DNA from 2 places in the Shewanella acanthi genome. Region 1 is predicted to be linked to the other one. Evidence: predicted binding sites of a transcription regulator. Region 1 holds the regulator's gene; the other holds the start of a gene.
What was found. The regulator FliA, encoded in region 1, starts transcription of late flagellar genes. The targets are predictions, from matches to a motif close to CTAAAGNTNNNNNNNNNNNNGCCGATA.

Region 1 (4,216 bases):
CACAAAGCAGTCATAAACCACAGAGCAGTCATAAACAAAGTGCCGAAATCGAAGCGATGCGTGATGAGTTAGCATCTTTACGTAATCTACTGACTCACCAAGTGTCATCTTTGATGTCAGAGCATAAGAAGCGAATCGACCCCGTGGGCGCAATGCTCGAATCCAAACTGTTAGAAGCCGAATTTTCCCCAGCGGTCGCGGCAAAATTAGCGGCGTTAAGTCAGCATTACACGCCTGCGGAATTGGTGCGCGCTCTGCCGCAAAGTCTTGCTAATATGCTGGATAATCAAGGTGATGATATTGTAAAACAGGGCGGTGTAGTCGCCTTAGTTGGCCCAACTGGTGTGGGTAAAACCACATCCCTTGCCAAATTAGCGGCTCGCTTTGCCGCGCACCATGGCGCGGATCAAGTTGCCTTGATCACTACCGACCATTACCGAATTGGTGCCTATGAGCAGCTGGCGACCTACGGCAAGATTATGGGGTGTCCAGTCAAACAAGCTCATGATTTAAATGAATTAGAGCAGATCCTATATCAGTTTAGAAATCGCAAGCTAGTATTGATAGATACCGCGGGTATGGGGCAGCGTGATATGCGTCTTTATCAGCAACTTGATAATTTAACTGCAAATAGCAGAATACCTATCCGGAGTTATCTGGTACTGTCAGCAACAGGGCAGCGCCGAGTGTTGCAGGATGCGGTGAATCATTTTAAGCGCATTACACTATCTGGTGTGGTACTGACTAAACTCGATGAATCGGTATCACTTGCAGGCGCATTGAGTGTATTGATCCAAAGTGGACTGCCGTTAAGTTATGTCACCGATGGGCAGCGTGTGCCTGAGGATATGAAGGTTGCCGATACCTTTATGTTAGCTGAACAAGCTTTATCGGCATTAGATGGAACCGAACAACAAGCATTACAAGACACAGCGTGGTCAGATAATTTGACCTGTGCATTTGAGTAGAGTTATGACCCTGGATCAAGCAAGTGGTTTACGTATGATGAATCAACCCTATAACGAAAAAGTGAAAGTAATCGCGGTGACGGGTGGTAAAGGTGGCGTGGGTAAAACCAGTGTATCCATCAATACTGCTGTGGCATTAGCCGAAAAGGGCAAGCGCGTGTTAGTGCTTGATGCTGACCTTGGCTTAGCAAACGTCGATGTCATGTTAGGGATCCGCGCTGAACGTAATCTCTCCCACGTATTGTCTGGCGATGCGGAATTAGACGATATTATCGTCCGTGGCCCTAAGGGGATTGGCATAGTGCCAGCAACCTCAGGTACTCAGGCGATGGTGGAGTTAAGCCCTGCGCAACATGCAGGCCTAATTCGTGCATTCAGTGAAATGCGCACCCAGTTCGACATTTTAATTGTTGATACCGCAGCGGGTATTTCCGATATGGTGCTCAGTTTTTCACGCGCCTCGCAGGACGTGCTCATCGTGGTGTGTGACGAGCCTACCTCAATTACCGACGCCTATGCACTCATTAAAATTCTCAGCCGTGAGCATGGTGTGTTCCGCTTCAAAATTGTCGCCAATATGGTCCGCAGTTTGCGCGAAGGTATGGAATTATTTGCTAAACTCAGTAAAGTGACCGACAGATTTTTAGATGTCGCACTTGAACTTGTCGCAACCATTCCATTTGATGAAAATCTGCGTAAATCTGTGCGAAAGCAGAAATTAGTCGTCGAGGCTTTTCCTAAGTCTCCAGCGGCGATTGCGTATCAGGGACTGGCAAATAAAATTATGAGCTGGCCTGTGCCGCAACAACCCGGCGGACATTTGGAATTTTTCGTTGAGCGATTAGTTCAGCGACCAAATATGCAAGAGGAAAAAACGAGTGAATAAAGCCGCTGCGTATACTTGTTTAAACAATAAATCATCTATCGTTGAACAGTATGCACCGTTGGTTAAAAGAATTGCACATCATTTGCTCGCCAGATTACCCGCCTCAGTGCAGCTCGATGATTTACTGCAAGCTGGGATGATGGGCCTCTTAGAAGCATCGTCGAAATTTGATGGCGGCAAAGGTGCAAAGTTTGAGACTTTTGCCGGCATACGTATTCGCGGGGCGATGCTGGATGAAATCCGTCGGGGTGATTGGGTACCTCGTTCTGTCCATCGTAACAATCGTCGCGTTGCCCAAGCCATCGATGAGCTCGAGCAGGTGCTCGGTCGTGATGCACGGGACACAGAAATCGCCGAAAAACTTGATATGACGCTTGCGGAGTACCATCATATTCTCAATGATGTTTCTGTAGGTAAAATCATAGGGATAGAAGATCTTGGCGTTTCTGAGGATATCTTAACCGCCGAGGATCACGTCGGCGATGGCACCTTTGAGCAATTGGCTGAGAGCCAGTTTCATACCGCGCTGGTGGAAGCAATTAAGTTATTGCCTGAAAGAGATGCGCTAGTTCTGTCGTTGTACTACGATGAAGCATTGAATTTAAAAGAAATTGGCGCCATTCTTGAGGTAAGTGAGTCCCGTGTCAGCCAGATATTAAGTCAGGCCATGTTGCGACTCAAAGGCAAGCTCAAGCACTGGACATAATATAATTATTACTTTGAGCTCAAAATGTTAGCTCACCGGAGGAAACCTTGGACAAGAATATGAAGATTCTCATCGTTGACGACTTTTCGACAATGAGACGTATCATCAAGAACTTGTTGCGAGACTTGGGCTTTAACAATACCCAAGAAGCAGACGATGGCTCAACCGCTTTGCCTATGCTGCAGAAAGGGGATTTTGATTTTGTGGTTACAGACTGGAATATGCCAGGGATGCAAGGGATTGATTTATTAAGAGCAATTCGTGCAGATGACTCCCTAAAGCATTTACCTGTGTTGATGGTAACCGCAGAGGCTAAACGTGAACAAATCATTGCCGCAGCTCAAGCTGGGGTAAATGGCTACGTGGTTAAGCCATTTACGGCAGCGACATTAAAAGAGAAGTTAGACAAGATATTCGAACGACTTGCTTAAGCAGGGATGAGCTATGAAGTCACACACATCAGGGCTCATTTCGCTTGAGCAAGCTCAGCATCTAGTTGAACTGCTAAGCGCTAAACAACAGACTCAAGCCGATGATTTCCTAAGGGAGCTTGCCGCTCCACTCCAAAGGGACCTGTTTGATGAGGTCGGTAAATTGACCCGTCAACTCCACAGCGCCTTGATGGATTTCCAAGTCGATAACCGTTTAGTCGAGCTGACTAATACTGAAATTCCAGATGCGAAGGAACGATTAAGCTATGTCATTGATATGACAGAGCAGGCAGCCAATAAAACCATGGATGCAGTGGAAGAGTGTCTGCCATTGGCGAATGCATTAACGGCTAATATTCAGCAAGTGATGCCGTCGTGGGAAAAATTGATGCGCCGCGAAATCGCGCTCAGTGACTTTAAAGTACTTTGCCACGATGTGCAGCATTTGATGTCCCGTAGTGAGTTGGATTCCAATCGGTTGCGCGAATTACTGAACCAAATTCTGATGGCGCAGGATTTTCAGGATCTCACTGGGCAGATGATCCGCCGCGTAATCGATCTCGTCATGGAAGTTGAAAACAATCTGGTCTCTATGCTGACGGTATTTGGTGATCAACCGATAAATGATAGTCCTGTCAGGCAGAAAAATAATATTGAAGCCGAAGGGCCGATATTGAATGCAGAACTTCGTCAAGATGTGGTCACAGGCCAAGACGAAGTGGATGATTTGTTATCGAGTTTGGGTTTCTAACTGGGAGTCAAGTTGATGGCTTTTGATGTGGATGAAGAGATACTCCAGGACTTTTTGATTGAAGCGGGTGAGATTTTAGAACTGCTTCAGGAGCAGTTAGTTGCCCTTGAAAATAATCCTGACGACACCGACTTACTGAATGCGATTTTCAGAGGCTTTCATACGGTTAAAGGCGGCGCAGGTTTTTTAAGTCTGACGCCCATGGTGGATGTCTGCCATGAGGCAGAAAACACCTTCGATCTTCTTCGTACCGGTAAGCGCAGTGTCAGTGCCGAATTGATGGATATCATTCTGCAGGCTGTCGATGCCATCAATACGATGTTCGCCCAGACCCAACAGGGTGAGCAGCAGGACCCCGCCGATCCAAGTCTGCTTGCTCGCTTAAAATTGTTAAGTTCGGGTGAGCCGTTGCCCTCTGAACTCGGTCAAGCCGCCGTTGTTGACATAGAACCCGTGGTTGAACATCAGCCAGAG
Region 2 (4,216 bases), 700 kb from region 1:
AATCACCGCATCTGCACCTAATTGATAGGCATAAATACCAGCCAAGGTTAAAAATAGAATGTTACGTCCAGGAACGAAGGTATTGGGCAGACCGTTCTCCATTAGCTCGTGGGAGACTGGAATAGCATCACGGGTCAATGCAGAAATAGCCAGCTCATTGAGTAAACTCACGTCCATCACTTTATGACTGGTGATTTTGAGGCGCTTAGCGAGGGCTTTTGCAACGTCAATTTCTTCTCGGTGCCGCTGGCCATAATCAAAGGTTATCCCATGGACTTCATCGAATTGGGTGAGCGCTTGAATCAGGCAGGTGGTTGAATCCTGTCCACCACTGAATACCACGACGGCTTTTGTTACCGCGGCTTTTGAAACTGACGATTGAGACATAGTATTTCGCTTAAATTTTTACATAAAAATAAGTACTAAGTTTAACTCAGGCACCTAAGCTTGAAAACTCTTAGCACGAGTGCGACATCGGCATTGGGGTGTAAATACTTGCAGCAGGCACTAAAATCCTCTATAAATGCCGCCCCATCGAATTGGAACGTCAGCATGAATTACCCAGTCAACGAAGTCTTTGAAACGATTCAAGGTGAAGGTGTCTTTACCGGAGTCCCCGCCATTTTCCTGCGCCTGCAGGGATGTCCAGTGGGTTGTGCCTGGTGTGATACTAAACAGACTTGGGAGTTGCTTGCCGAAAATAACGTAGCGCCGGAGGATGTGATTGCGCTAGACGGTTCAATTGGACGTTGGGCCAACCATACTCCATTGAGTTTGATCGCCGCATTTAACGCGAAGGGCTTTAACGCAAAACATATCGTTATTACCGGCGGTGAACCCTGCATGTACGATTTGAGCGAGTTAACCGACACTTTCCACCGTGAGGGTTATCAAACTCAAATCGAGACCAGTGGTACCTTTGAGGTGAAATGTGCCAAGGAAACTTGGGTAACGGTTTCACCGAAAGTGAATATGAAGGGCGGTTATCGGGTGTTAAGTCAAGCACTTAACCGTGCGAATGAAATTAAGCATCCGATTGCAACAGAGAATCATATCGCTGAGCTCGATGAGTTATTAAAAGACATCGATGTTTCAGCAAAAACCATTTGCCTGCAACCGATTAGTCAAAAGGCGAGGGCGACCGAGCTTGCCATGAAAGTCTGTATTGAGCGTAACTGGCGTTTATCGATTCAGACCCACAAATATCTTAATATCGATTAATTGATTGAGCCCCAGGACGATTTAATATCTGATACAGCAATAGCGCTCCGAAAGGGGCGTTTTTTATGTTTAGGCGCAATGGGTTAACAGAATGTAAACAACATCGAATTGTTAATTAGCTTATCGATTAAAATAAGATAAAAACTTATTAAATAGAGGGTCTTAACAGGTGGGATTCAAAAAAGTAAGAGAAAAGTGGTGGAGGGAGAAGGATTCGAACCTTCGAAGGCGGAGCCGTCAGATTTACAGTCTGATCCCTTTGGCCACTCGGGAACCCCTCCACATATTGTCTCGGCATTAGATGCCCTTAAATCTTGGCCGGATTTAAGTGTAACGCTGTAGCAATCAACTCAATAACATAAGATAAAAGTGGTGGAGGGAGAAGGATTCGAACCTTCGAAGGCGGAGCCGTCAGATTTACAGTCTGATCCCTTTGGCCACTCGGGAACCCCTCCACGAGTATCTTTTATTACTTAATTTTCTTGCAGTGCAAATGGTGGAGGGAGAAGGATTCGAACCTTCGAAGGCGGAGCCGTCAGATTTACAGTCTGATCCCTTTGGCCACTCGGGAACCCCTCCTCAATTGCGGACGCCATAGTAGTCAGATTCCCCCAGCATGTAAAGTCTAAATAATAAAATTTTCCTAAAGTTATGGTTCAACTGGTCGATTAACTAACAACGAATTGTTTTTATGTTGTTTTTTTATGCAAATCGATGTTCCTTTAATCAATGAAGTGCAAATTGGCCCACGCCTTAATGCTGCAATTGAGCATAACAGGCGGGGGGAATTCGCGTTGTTGCTGTCGCTTTTATCGGCAGACGCGCGCGATATGGCGCAATTTCAGTTTCAGAAGGAGCTCAGTACGGATGAAAAATTACAAAAGCAATTCGATTTACCCCCAAAACAATGTCTGATTGCCGATTTATCCGCTAAAGATATCGTGGTGGATAATAGCGCTGTCTTTAGTGAACAGGGCAAAACGGCATTTCAATTGCAACAAGCACTGCGCCCCGAAGCGTTGGTTATCCGCGGTAATGAATCCATGGCCATGACTGAAGCGCTCAGTAATTGCGATTTAACCACTCGGCTGCGTCAACGTGGTCAGTTGCAAAGTCCAGCAATGCAACCTATGCATTTTGCTGAGCAACTTGCCATACAGCGTCATCTAGTGTCGGTACTTGCTACAGCCTAAGTCAAACCGCTTGTTAGCTATAAATAAGCAGAATTAAGCCAGAGTCGTGATCCTGAGTTAAGTCCCAGGTTAACGCATTACCTATAATGAGTTGTACTGAATGGCAAAGCGTTAAAGCTAGTCGCGGATAAGCTTTCCTGCACGGTGAGCAAAAATGTGAAAGAAGAGGACATGAATATGAATGGGGTTATTAAAGAACAGTCACTGTTGGTCAACGATACCTGTACCGATTGTGGAAGTTTCGTCGATATTGGTGCGGTTATCGATGAGCAGGATACCATGCTCGAATTACAGTTTTACGGTGAGTCTGCTGCAACAGATGCCAATCGGATAGTTGAACTGGCTACGACTCGGTTTCCCAATACCCAGTCGCAAACTGAAACGGTAAACCAAAATGTGCAGGTTAAACTGACCTTTGAGGTTAGTGTTGAGAAAATGATTTTTCAGCTCGAGAATGGACTGTAACATTTTGTTAACTAGCTAATTTTCATAATTTATTTTCAACATTACCCCGTAATTGGGCTAGTGTATTCTGCATTAACATCGGATAATAATAACAATTCTTATCCCATTAATTTAGCTTGGGATTTAGGTGGTGTACTGTTCACCGCAGGCCGTTTTTAGGAATTTAAGTGAAGCGACTTCAATATCAACAGATTTTAGCGTTAGTGGTGAATTCGAGTGCCAAACAACGGGGTGATGTTGTCGAGACAGCAGAGCTTGTAACGCAGCTGCTAACAGAGCAACTCGATGGCGTAACGGCAACTGTCTGGCTATTTTGCCATCAAACCGACAGCCAAACCGCCGTTGCCAGCTGTGGTCCGCTACAATCTCGGGTATTACAACGGCCCGCTTCATTGCAATCGTTACCTCATTATCTTAATGAACTTAAAACCCACCGCCATATTGATGCCTGTAATAGTCAAATTGATCCGCGGTTATTCGAGCTTAGTGGCAACTATTTCGCTCCTTCAAAAGTGCTTTCAAGCTTAGATGTGGCCATTCGCATTAATGGTCAATTAGAGGGAGTGATTTGTATTGAACGCAGTGAATTGACCGAGCAATGGGGCGAGAGTGAAATGTATCTCGTCACCGAAATGGCCGGACAATTGGCGTTAACGCTTGCGACCAAAAACCATTATCAGGATGAGGAACGATTAAGTCTGTTTCGTTGTGCCACAGAGCAGTCCCGTCAATTAAGCATGTTCATCAATTTACAGACCCAGACGGTAGAGTATGTGAATCAGGCCTTTGAACAGATCACGGGTAGAAATCGCGTTGATTGTATTGGCGTACCTATGCGTGAATTAGCCTTTTTCAGTCAGCAGAATGCATTAGCAGAATTAACCTTAACCGATATCGAGCGAGGACAACAGGTTAAGGGGGAGACGCAGTTAAGCCGTGCTGATGGAACACAATACTGGCTTAAATATACCGTAAGTCAGTTTACGACTAATTTGGGGAATCAATATGCGCTGGTCACCGCGCAGGAAAACAGTGGCGAGCACCACTATAAAGCCCACTTGGAACGTTTAGCGTGGCATTGTAGTTTGACCGGACTTAACAACCGCAGTCATTTCAATTTAGCGCTGGAAGGCTGCACTAAAGGCTTATTGTTTCTTATTGATATCGTTGGCTTTAAACGCTTTAATGATACCTATGGTCACACAAATGGTGACAGTTTACTGGTCGAAATTGCAAGGCGTCTCAAGCACTTTGCTCAAATCAATCAGGCATGGGAAATCGCTCGACTTGGCAGTGATGAGTTTGCGATATTACTGTCTGATGCAAGCGCTTTCCCC

Region 2: K0H61_RS08600 (VC2046/SO_2500 family protein) is a predicted target of FliA. The motif match lies at 1,865-1,891, and genes of this name have one in related genera.

What each region holds. Positions count from the first base shown of each region.
Region 1 is NZ_CP080413.1:1,254,842-1,259,057, forward strand. It holds gene flhF (flagellar biosynthesis GTPase FlhF) at 1-968, shown strand, start outside; gene K0H61_RS05670 (MinD/ParA family protein) at 973-1,854, shown strand; gene K0H61_RS05675 (RNA polymerase sigma factor FliA) at 1,847-2,560, shown strand; gene cheY (chemotaxis response regulator CheY) at 2,608-2,991, shown strand; gene K0H61_RS05685 (protein phosphatase CheZ) at 3,005-3,742, shown strand; gene K0H61_RS05690 (chemotaxis protein CheA) at 3,758-4,216, shown strand, end outside.
Region 2 is NZ_CP080413.1:1,957,335-1,961,550, forward strand. It holds gene queC (7-cyano-7-deazaguanine synthase QueC) at 1-387, opposite strand, end outside; gene queE (7-carboxy-7-deazaguanine synthase QueE) at 553-1,221, shown strand; tRNA gene K0H61_RS08585 (tRNA-Tyr) at 1,418-1,502, opposite strand; tRNA gene K0H61_RS08590 (tRNA-Tyr) at 1,592-1,676, opposite strand; tRNA gene K0H61_RS08595 (tRNA-Tyr) at 1,716-1,800, opposite strand; gene K0H61_RS08600 (VC2046/SO_2500 family protein) at 1,926-2,414, shown strand; gene K0H61_RS08605 (DUF406 family protein) at 2,592-2,879, shown strand; gene K0H61_RS08610 (sensor domain-containing phosphodiesterase) at 3,047-4,216, shown strand, end outside.